2 regions of the Enterococcus sp. PLH-Efm8 genome follow, and region 1 is predicted to be linked to the other one. Evidence: riboswitches for the same ligand, from Rfam matches in the RefSeq annotation. Region 1 holds a riboswitch; the other holds the start of a gene.
The links. Region 1 has a riboswitch for magnesium ahead of ACIFUW_RS07045 (LCP family protein). Riboswitches for the same ligand answer to the same signal wherever they lie in the genome.
Positions count from the first base shown of each region.

Region 2: linked by a shared signal. The riboswitch ahead of mgtA (magnesium-translocating P-type ATPase) and the one ahead of ACIFUW_RS07045 (LCP family protein) in region 1 are both predicted to bind magnesium.

Region 1 covers NZ_CP172568.1:1,424,840-1,430,831, reverse strand. Annotated here, with positions in the region: gene ACIFUW_RS07070 (1-deoxy-D-xylulose-5-phosphate synthase) at 1-1,340, shown strand, start outside; gene ACIFUW_RS07065 (ASCH domain-containing protein) at 1,424-1,882, shown strand; gene ACIFUW_RS07060 (N-acetylmannosamine-6-phosphate 2-epimerase) at 1,991-2,674, shown strand; gene ACIFUW_RS07055 (flavin reductase family protein) at 2,821-3,435, shown strand; gene ACIFUW_RS07050 (hypothetical protein) at 3,451-3,657, shown strand; M-box (ykoK) riboswitch at 3,882-4,048, shown strand; partial or broken gene ACIFUW_RS07045 (LCP family protein) at 4,196-4,744, shown strand; gene pbp4 (penicillin-binding protein PBP4(5)) at 4,811-5,992, shown strand, end outside.
Region 2 covers NZ_CP172568.1:573,137-579,128, forward strand. Annotated here, with positions in the region: gene ACIFUW_RS02720 (LTA synthase family protein) at 1-1,229, shown strand, start outside; gene ACIFUW_RS02725 (Rgg/GadR/MutR family transcriptional regulator) at 1,389-2,255, shown strand; gene ndk (nucleoside-diphosphate kinase) at 2,277-2,714, opposite strand; M-box (ykoK) riboswitch at 2,887-3,061, shown strand; gene mgtA (magnesium-translocating P-type ATPase) at 3,403-5,992, shown strand, end outside.

The sequences.
Region 1 (5,992 bases):
TGGTAGCATTTATCGGTGACGGCTCCCTAAGTGGTGGCTTAGCTTTTGAAGGATTGAACAATGGTGGTGTTTTACAATCCAATCTAATCGTATTAGTAAACGATAATGAGATGTCTATTGATGAGAATCATGGCAGTTTATATAAAAACTTAGCTGAGCTTCGTCAAACCAACGGTAAAAGCAGCAATAACCTATTTAAAGCAATGGGATTTGATTATCGTTACGTGGATAATGGAAACGATCTGGAAACGGTGATCCGTTTATTTGAAGAAGTAAAAGATATTGATCATCCGATTGTACTTCACGTCCATACGGAAAAAGGTCGCGGTTATCAGCCGGCAATCGATAATAAAATGAAATATCATTGGCATGTACCATTTGATCTGTCCACCGGGGAGGCAAAGCAAGTAACTTCTGGAGAAACATTTAATATGATCATCATGGATTATTTGGATAAGAAAATGCAAACAAGTACAGCTCCTATTGCCGCAGTCAATGCAGCGATACCAGGCGCCTTTGGACTGAAAACATTCCAAGAAAAACATCCAGATCATTATTTTGACGTGGGGATCGCTGAACAGCACTCTATCACTTTCGCTTCTGCTTTGGCTTCTCAGGGAGTACGTCCAGTCGTCTTCCAATCAAGTACTTTCTTGCAACGGGCATATGATCAATTATCACATGATTTAGCGATCAACGAGAATCCAGTGATTATTTTAGTCGGTGGCGGAACGATCTCAGCTAGTGACCGAACACACCAAGGAACATTTGACATTCCTTACTTATCAAGTATCCCGAACATCAAATATCTTGCTCCAGCAACAAAAGAGGATATGATCTCTATGCTAGATTGGGCGTTCGAACAAACAGCGCAGCCTGTAGCAATCCGAATTCCTACACATGGTGTAGAACATGGTACAGCTATCGCAAATGATTATAGTATTCCAGCCTATCAAACAGTAAATAATGGAGGAAAAGTAGCAATTTTAGCTTTAGGCGGTTTTCTTGAATTAGGAAAAGAAACAGTAAAAGCTTTTAGAAAAAAAGGAATCGAAGCAACGTTGATCAATCCAGGAACGATCACAGAAAATGACGTAGAAACATTAGATAAATTAAAAGAAACACACGAATTAGTCATCACATTAGAAGATGGTAGTTTGTCAGGAGGATTTGGCGAAAATATCAGTCGTTATTATGGTGATTCTTCAATGAACGTATTAAATTTTGGTGCAGAGAAAGAATTCACGGATAGCGTTCCTGTAGGGCAGCTTTATGAACGTTATCATTTAACACCAAAACAAATCGTTGAAGATAGTCTGCGTGTCTTGAATATTCAATAATTCATTATGCTCACCATCCAGATAATTGTTTATACTAGTATCTGGATGGTTTTTTCATTATAAAAAGCAAAGGGGTGGATGTTATGTATCAGCAAGTAGAAGAATATGTCAAAAAGTTCCAAGAAAAATATCCTAGTTATCAATCAGAAAAATTAGGTTTCTTTTCATTTGGGGATACAGAAAAAATGGCAGACGAGTTGAGCGAACTAGTTGTAAAAAAGATAAAGACTGGTACATCAAGTGGTTACGATCTGTATAAACAAGAGAATGAGCCTTTACCAAAAGTTGGTCAATTAGACGTGGTCCTGAATGGAAAAAATGAACCAGTTTGTATCATCAAAAATATAAATGTGACCATCTTGCCTTTTAGTGAAGTCACGAAAGAGCATGCTTGGAAAGAAGGAGAAGGGGATCGGACATTAGCTTATTGGCGGAAAGTCCATGCTGAGTTTTTTAAACATGCTTATAAAGAAGCGTTGAACATAGAATTTACAGAAGAGAAGCTGGTCGTATACGAAGAATTTGAAGTAATTTTCTTTTAGTAAGAAAGGTCTGCTGAAAGAAATAGCTCATTATTGTCTCCTGAATAGAAAAGGGTTACATTTTTATATGAAGCTGTATTTTTATATAACATTACTGGAGGAGATATTGTGGATACACTGGAACAAATCAAAGGCGGAGTCGTCGTTTCTTGTCAAGCTTTGGAAAACGAGCCGCTACACAGTTCTTTTATTATGGGGAGAATGGCTTTGGCTGCAAAAGAAGGCGGAGCAGTTGGTATTCGAGCAAATACGACAGAAGATATCAATGAAATCAAGCGAATCGTTGATTTACCGGTAATAGGGATTATCAAAAGAGATTACGATGGGTCAGAAGTGTTTATTACTGCGACAGAAAAAGAAGTGGAAGAACTTTTGGAGACGCAAGCAGAAATCATTGCACTGGATGCAACTTCTCGTAAACGTCCGACAGAAAAAACAACTGCTGAACTTGTCCAAATGATTCACGAACACGGTCGGTTAGCTATGGCAGATATTTCGACTTTTGAGGAAGCGCTTCAAGCGCAAGAAGATGGTTTTGATCTTTTGTCTACGACTTTAGCAGGCTATACAGAATATTCACGAAAGACGCAGACACCTGATTTTGATTTATTGAATCAAATCATAGAACAAGTCGATATCCCAGTAATTATGGAAGGACATACTGACTCTCCTGAACAAGTAGAGAAAGCATATGAATTAGGTGCTTTTTCAGTCGTAGTTGGATCTATTATCACCCGTCCGCAATTGATCACTAAAAGATATGTCGAAGCCGCAAGTAAAGCAAATAACTAAAAAACACGCACGGCACAGATTCTTGACAAAAAAGAAAAATTGATAGATAGTTTAAAGCAGATTCTAAGAAGATGAAAAAAGCATTACTTTTCATTTTGTCTTCAAGATCTGCTTTTTAACGAATTTTATAGAAAGAAGGCGAAACCATGTTTGAACGGAGTCCTTCAGAATTGACAGAACGTGAAAATTACAAGTTGCTGATTGGTTCAGTCATCCCTAGACCAGTAGCAGTAGTAACGACTAAATCAGCAAAAGATATAGTGAATATCGCACCCTTCAGTTACTTCAATATCGTCAGTTCGAATCGACCCATCTTATCCTTGGCGATCCAGAGAAAACAAGATGCAGTAAAAGACACAGCAAAGAATATTCTTGAGACAAGAGAAGCTGTTATCCATATCCTTGATGAGGACAACGTAGAAGAAGTAAATAAAACAGCAGCCAATCTGCCTAATGAGGAAAGCGAACTGTACCTGACTGACTTGACTTTAACTGATTCAGTAATCATTTCAGTACCAGCATTGACAGAAGCAAAAGTTCGTTTTGAAACATCCTTATATGAACATGTCGAGATACGGAATAAAAATAAAGTAACAGCTGATTTATTTTTGCTAGAAGTACAGAAATATCATTTAAATGAAACAGTCTATGATGATAAGACAGGAAGGATCGATCCAAGAAAATTGAATGCTGTAAGCCGTTTGGCAGGAAATGATTATGCAGCAATAGGAGAAATTTTCACGATTGCACGTCCCGAATAAAAAGGAGCACTAGTTATGTTAAAAATAAGCTATAAACCATCGACAGATTCAAAAGAAATGAAAAAAGAATATGAAACAGTGAATGATTTTCTGCAAGGGCAGTACTTAGAAGTTCCGCCATTGCAAGACCATTTTGTCGTTACTACTGTTACTTTAGATGGTAAGGAAATAGAAATGCCAGATCAAACGATTAGCGGATTGTTTAATTACTTTAACAAATAAATATTTATTCCGAAAAGTGAAAAAACATATAAAAAAACACATAAAACTAAAAAATTATCAAAGAATCCTGGTGCAACTGAAAGAATTTGCAACGGGATTCTTTCAACTTATTTGTTATTTTTTTCTAAAAAATATTAAAGATTGTTAAATTTCACTATTTCATTTCAAATTCCATTGCCTAATCATTAGGAAAAGTCTATCATGAACTCGTAAATAGAATATAGTAATAACCTTGTTAGGTGAGGCTCCTATACAAACATAGGCTGTTGCCCAGAAACGTCGAAAGTCGCCAATGGGTAAAACAGAAACTGTTGGATTAAGGCTTTTTCCAATAGCTAAGAATGTTTTCTTTACGTTGTATAGTGCTAAAACTCGGACGATGAGATGATGCTAGGTCAGAATTCTTGTTCGAAAAGGTTTCTGACCTTTTCTTTATATTTTTGTGACTGACTTATTTGATGAGACAAACTCGCTCCTCACCTGACAAGTGGATTGCTGTGTGAGGAGGAGATGCGGTGAAAAAAGATCGATTGGTGGAGGTCGCTCGGATTCACTTCTGGTTGCACAATACAACCAGAAAACACAACAAGCAAAACTGATCTCTATCATGAGAGATTCATATGTCGATATTCCAGGTTACGGAATGAATAAGATAAATGCAGCTTACTCTTATGGGGGAGTTGATTTATTAAATCAAACATTAAAGGAAAATTTCAAATTTGAAGCTCCCTATTATGCAAGTATCACATTTCAAGATTTTATCGATTGCGTTAATGAACTGTTTCCTGGTGGAGTCAAGATCGATGCAGAAAAATCTCTAGATTTAGATGGCGTATATATAAACAAAGGAGAGCAAGTGATGGATGGTAATACTTTACTCCAGTATGCTCGATTTCGGGAAGACAAAGAAGGAGACTTCGGGAGGATCAGAAGGCAGCAGCAAGTGATCAAAGCTATCTCTCAGCAGCTGAAAGACGTAACTTCAATATTCAAGCTACCCAAAGCGGTTGGGAAATTACTTGGTAGTATCCAAACGAACCTTCCAGAAAGTGTGCTTCTGGATTGTGGTATGGATTTCCTCAAAGACATATGTTAGAATAAACAGGTATAAATAGTGAAATAAAGGAATGACAAGCAAGAGAAGGAGGAAAAAATGAAAAGAAGTGACAAGCACGGCAAAAATCGAACAGGCGCTTATATTGCCGGCGCAGTGATCTTAATAGCAGCTGCGGGTGGCGGTTATTTTTACTACCAGCACTATCAAGAAACCCAAGCAGTAGAAGCTGGAGAAAAGACAGTTGAGCAATTTGTCCAAGCTTTGAACAAGGGAGATTATAACAAAGCTGCAGAAATGACATCAAAAAAGGCGGCAAATAAAAGTGCATTATCTGAAAAAGAGATCTTAGATAAATACCAGAATATATACGGTGCTGCTGATGTCAAAGGACTTCAGATATCGAATCTAAAAGTAGATAAAAAAGACGATTCTACTTACAGTTTTTCATATAAAGCAAAGATGAATACCTCATTAGGTGAATTGAAAGATCTTTCTTATAAAGGAACATTAGACAGAAATGATGGTCAAACCACGATCAACTGGCAACCCAACTTGGTTTTTCCAGAAATGGAAGGAAATGACAAAGTAAGCCTGACCACACAAGAAGCAGCAAGAGGGAATATTATAGATCGAAATGGTGAACCATTAGCAACAACAGGCAAACTAAAACAATTAGGAGTCGTTCCAAGTAAACTTGGAGATGGAGGCGAAAAAACAGCCAATATCAAAGCGATTGCTTCCTCCTTCGACTTAACAGAAGATGCTATCAATCAGGCGATTTCACAAAGCTGGGTACAACCCGATTACTTTGTCCCATTGAAAATCATTGATGGAGCAACGCCAGAACTTCCAGCTGGAGCTACCATTCAAGAAGTAGACGGCAGATATTATCCTTTGGGTGAAGCAGCTGCTCAGCTGATTGGTTACGTGGGAGATATCACAGCAGAAGATATTGATAAGAATCCAGAATTAAGCAGTAATGGAAAAATCGGTCGCTCAGGTTTGGAGATGGCTTTTGATAAGGATCTTCGTGGGACAACAGGTGGGAAATTAAGCATTACAGATGCAGACGGTGTAGAGAAAAAAGTTCTGATCGAACATGAAGTTCAAAATGGCAAAGATATCAAATTGACAATCGATGCGAAGGCACAAAAAATAGCTTTTGACAGTCTAGGAGGAAAAGCTGCATCAACTGTTGCGACAACGCCAAAAACCGGTGATCTTCTTGCGCTTGCTAGCTCTCCAAGCTATGATCCAAACAAAATGACAAACGGGATC
Region 2 (5,992 bases), 850 kb from region 1:
CAACGATCAGCTTTGACAATTTCTTTCATGAAGTAGGACAGGGAAAGACAAGTGATGCTGAAAATATGTTGGAAACTGGCACATTTGGTTTACCTCAAGGCTCATTATTCACAGAACTTGGGTCAGACAATGTCTTTCAAGCCGCACCAGCGATCCTTGGACAAAAGCAAGGCTATACAAGCGCTGTTTTCCATGGGAATGTAGCTAGTTTTTGGAATAGAGATCATGTATATAAAAACTTAGGTTATGACAATTTCTTTGATCGATCTTATTTTGATGAATCCGACGAAACGTTAGGTTATGGGATATTAGATAAAGATTTATTCAGAGAATCTGCCCAATATCTTGAGCATCTACAACAGCCGTTTTACACGAAATTTCTTTCCGTAACCAACCACACGCCTTATTATACGGATGACAAGAATTTCGACTTTCCATCTTTGAATACTGGCAATAGCACAGTAGATAATTATGTTCGAACGGCACATTATCTGGATCAATCATTGGAACAATTTTTTACGTATTTGAAAAAATCTGGTATTTACCAAAATTCAATCTTTGTGATTTACGGGGATCATTTTGGGATCTCGAATACAGATAATAAAGATTTAGCAAGCGCTCTTGGTAAAGATCCAGATACATGGGATGAATTTGACAACGCACAGATGCAACGAGTGCCATTGATGATCCATATGCCTGGTTATACTAAAGGGACAGTCAATCATGAATACGGTGGAGAAATCGATGTTTTGCCGACATTACTACATCTATTGGGAATCGATGATAAAGATTATCTTCATTTTGGTACAGACTTATTATCTTCTCAGCATGATCAAGTAGTTGCTTTTCGAAATGGGAACTTTGTGACACCCAAATACACCGTCCTAGGAGGAAAAGCTTACAATAATCAGACAGGAGAAATCATCGATACGAAAGCAGCAGGAATCGATGAGGAAATCTCCAAAGATCAGGAAAAAGTCAAGACTGCGTTAAGTCTTTCAGATAAGCTGAATCAGGAAAATCTCTTGCGGTTTTATGTGCCAAACGGATTTGAGACGATTGATCCGAAAAAATATGACTATAAAAATGAAGCGGAACGTAATGAAGCAATCGAAAAGCAAAAAGGCGAACATTCGACAAGTGTCTTTTCAAAAAATGGTAATAAAACAACAACCAACTTATATCCAGTAACAAGAACAGACGTTGAACAGCAAAAAAATAATCAATAAACAATCAAACCAACCTTCAGTAGTTAGACAACATTCTAATGCTTGAAGGTTGGTATTTTTTATGAAAAAAACATTTTTTTATTTTTTTCGTGTATTTTTCCTTTTTAACGTATCTATTTATTGAATGTGGAAAAATTTAAATTAAAAAGGAGAACTATTATGTATGATGGTGAATTGATCAAGAAACTTCGAGTCAACAAGAAGTTGACACAGTCCCAATTAGCGGAAGGAATCTGTTTTAAGACTTCTCTAGTCGGGATTGAGACAAATTCAGTGAAAAAAATGTCATTTGTAACATTGAGATCATTTTTAGAGCGAATGAACATGACACTTGCAGAATATGAATGGATGCGAAACCAGCTGGATGAACCAATAAAGTTAAAGAAAAAAAGACGAATGCTAGATCGGGTACAAGAAGACAGCTTTGATCCTTATAAAGAGATCAGCAATAACCGTAGGCATTTTAAGAAAACAGAAGATCTGTATTATTTGGTTTTGAATCTTCACATGGTCGAAAAAACAGAAGTATCTGAGACAGAATTTGAATTTTTACGTTATGAATGCCGAATCATTGAAGAATACTTGATGCAGATACCAGACTATGGTCAATTTGAACTATCTATTCTAGCTGATTTTCCTTGGATATTCAGTGATCGGTTCATTGAGAACAATTATTTGAAAATCAAAAAAAGAATGCGACGATTAGCACAGTTGAACAATCATGAGCAGTATCTCTTTACTTTTTTAATGAACCTGACTTCGTTTTATATAGAAAATGGTCGGTTGAAAAAGGCACGTAGTGTGAATGAAGATATGAAACGGAGCTTATCACATAAAGAAAGAAGTACAGTGATCTATGAAACATTGATGGCAGATTATTATCAAAGATTGATTTCTGCTGCTTTAGGGGAAGAAAAGACGAAAGACTACCAAGAATTCTTCACAGTGCTCGAATATATGTTAGGAAAGAATCAACGGAGGTCCTTAGAGAAAAAACTGCTGGCCATTGCTGAACCCAGCAACTAGACCAGCAGTTTAGAATTTGTATCACTTCGCCGCTTTTTCAGACGGTTTGTTTATATCGAATGGCGGGAAAAAGCGGGCGATCTCTTTTACCGCAGCATCACGGGAATCAGAAGCGTGAATGATGTTTTCAGTCCCCGGCAGCGCGTAGTCTCCTCGGATCGTACCTGGAACAGCATCGGCAGCTTTTGTTGCTCCAACCATCTTACGGACGATATCGATCACTTCCTCGCCGACCAGCACAAGATAAACGACAGGACCGGAAGTCATGTAATCGATCAGTTCATCAAAAAAACTGCGCTCAGTCAAGTGCTGATAATGTTCTTTTGCTAATTCAGGAGTCATAGTTTCAAACTTCATTTCAGCAATGGCCAGTCCCTTTGCTTCAAAACGTTGGATGATGCTTCCGACTAAATGGCGTCTCACGCCGTCTGGCTTGATAATAACAAGTGTTCTTTCCATAACAGCACCTCGTTTCCTACTATATTTCTATTATAGCGGGAGGTGGAAAATGAGACAAATAAAACCGCGTGAGACAGGAATATAACGTGTGTATTTTAAAAAAAGTATGAAAAACATGGAAAATTGATTTGACATCCTCTTTTTTAGTTGTTATATTAACGAAGGAAAACCGAATAAGATTTGTTAGGTGAGGCTCCTATACAAACATAGGCTACTGCCCAAAAACGTCGAGAGACGCCAATGGGTAGAACAGGAATTGTCGAGATAAGGCTTTTCATAAGGTAGCTAAAAGCAGGTATCTGCTTTTTACGTTGTACAGTGTCAAAACTCAACGATGAGATCTGAGAAGCTTTTTTTAATATGCTTTTTCAAACCTTTCGCTGAGTATTTGGCGAGAGGTTTTTTTGTTGCCGCAAATCCCCATCGGTGAAAAATAAAAAGGAGGTGGTCTAATTGGAAAAATAACTATTCGAAAAATGATTGGAAGTCATGAATTAAAATTACTTAGTAAAGGAGATGAGAACAAATGGATGACAGTCATTCGAAAAACAAGGATCTAGAGGAAAGGCCAGGGCTATTATCTATCTGTTCTCAGCCCCTTTCAGTTTTTTCTCTATCGATCCGATGAATAGCTAAAGACCAAAAGCAGCGAGAACAGCTGTCTTTTGGACACAAAGGAGAGATTGAGATGGAAAAAAAGAAAGATACACAAAAAATCTATGCAGCTTTTGCTGGAAAAACGAAACAAGAATTATTTGAACTATTCCATGCATCAGCAAATGGATTGACAGAAGAACAAATCGAACGTTCAAGAGAAAATTACGGTGAAAATGCGATTTCATATGGCAAAAAAACACCATTCATTGTAGAAATATTGAAAGCATACATCACGCCATTTACATTAGTGTTGATCGCATTAGGAATTATTTCATTCATCACGGAATATGTATTAGCAGCTCCTGGAGATAAAGATCTTTTCGGTGTAGCCATTATCTTCACTATGGTTATCGTCAGCGGGACAATGACGTTGATTCAGTCCGTACGTTCCAATCAAGCGGCTGAAAAACTGAAATCACTTGTGAAAGTAACGGCAGCTGTAAAACGTAATGGAAAGTACACAGAGATTCCTATGGAAGAAATCGTCTGTGGAGATCTTGTTCGGCTTTCAGCAGGGGATATGATACCAGCGGATATGCGTTTATTGTCCGCAAAGGATTTATTCATTTCCCAAGCAGCATTGACAGGGGAAAGCTATCCAGTAGAAAAGCATGCGAAAGTATGTGAAGACGATCAGCAAAGCGAAACAAGTTACGAAAATCTTGTCTTTATGGGAAGTAATGTCATCAGTGGAAGTGCGGAAGGAATCATTGTTTCTGTTGGAAATGAAACACTATTTGGTCATGTAGCAGAAACGCTATCTGAAAAACCAATTCAATCAAGCTTTGAATTAGGCATCCATAAAACATCCATGCTACTGATCAAATTTATGTCATTGATGGCTCCAGCAGTTATCGTCATCAATGGGCTTACAAAAGGGGATTGGCTAGAAGCTTTTCTTTTTGGACTATCTGTAGCAGTTGGTCTAACACCTGAAATGCTTCCAATGATCGTTACGACGAATTTGGTCAAAGGAGCAAGTGTGATGGCCAAAAAAGGAACAGTGATCAAAAATTTGAATGCCATCCAGAACTTTGGTGCAATCGATGTGTTATGTACGGATAAAACGGGGACATTGACACAAGATAAAATCATTCTTGAATATCATATGGATTGTGAAGGAAATGAAGATGATCGTGTTTTGCGCCATGCGTATCTAAATAGCTACTATCAAACAGGGCTGAAAAATTTGTTAGATGTGGCTATCATTGATGAAGCAACAGAAACTTTAGATACAGATAAGATCAATTATCAAAAAGTGGATGAAATTCCTTTTGATTTTGAACGTCGTCGTATGAGTGTTGTGGTTGCTGATCCAGCTGGTAAAACACAAATGATCACAAAAGGCGCGATTGAAGAAATGCTGAACATTTCTAAATTTATTGATCTTGGCGGTACTGTTACACCATTAACAAAAGAACGAAAAGAAGCCGTACTTGCAAAAGTACAGTCACTTAATGAAGATGGCTTACGAGTGATTGGTGTCGCACAAAAGACCAATCCAAGCGTCGTTGGAGAATTTTCAGTCAAAGATGAGTCAGACATGGTTTTGATTGGTTATCTTGCTTTCCTTGATCCACCAAAAGAAACAACGAAACAAGCGTTGAAAGCTCTGAAAGAACATGGTGTAGCTGTAAAAGTTCTGACTGGGGACAACGAATTAGTTACACGTTCAGTGTGCCGTCAAGTAGGTCTAGAGATCAATGAATTGGTTACCGGTGAGAAAATCTCGGAAATGAGTGATCATGAATTAGCACAAGTAGCTGAAGACCATGAAGTATTCGTAAAATTGAATCCTCAGCAAAAAGCACGTTTGACGACAGCTTTACGTAAAAATGGTCATACTGTCGGATTTTTAGGAGATGGTATCAATGACGCTCCTGCAATGAAAGTGGCTGATATCGGTATTTCTGTAGATACAGCTGTGGATATTGCGAAAGAATCTGCAGACGTGATCCTTTTAGAAAAAGATTTGACGATTTTGGAAAGAGGCCTTCTTTCTGGACGAGAAACTTTTGGGAATATCATGAAATATATCAAGGCTACAGCAAGTTCTAATTTTGGCAATATGTTTTCCGTGCTGATTGCAAGTACGTTCCTGCCATTTTTACCAATGCTGCCTTTACAACTTTTGTTTTTGAATCTGATCTATGATGTTTCCTGCATTTCCTTGCCATGGGATCGGATGGATAAAGAATATTTGGACGAGCCAAAAAAATGGAATGCATCTAGTATTGGGGAATTCATGGTTTACTTTGGTCCAACAAGTTCGATATTTGATATTACTACTTACTTGTTGATGTATTTTGTTATTTGTCCTGCTGTAGTGGGCGGAAGTTTCCATACATTGGATAGTTCACAGCGAGTGATTTTCATCGCATTATTCCATGCAGGATGGTTTGTCGAATCACTATGGACACAAACCTTAGTGCTCCATGCACTGCGTACACCGAAAGTACCATTTATCCAAAGCAACGCAACATTTGCCATGTTTGTTATCACTACATTAGGAATTATTGTCGGTTCTGTCCTTCCTTTTACAAGTTTTGGTGCTGAATTAGGCTTGATGCCACTTCCTGGCAATTACTGGTTATGGTTATTTGCTACAGTCATCGCTTATC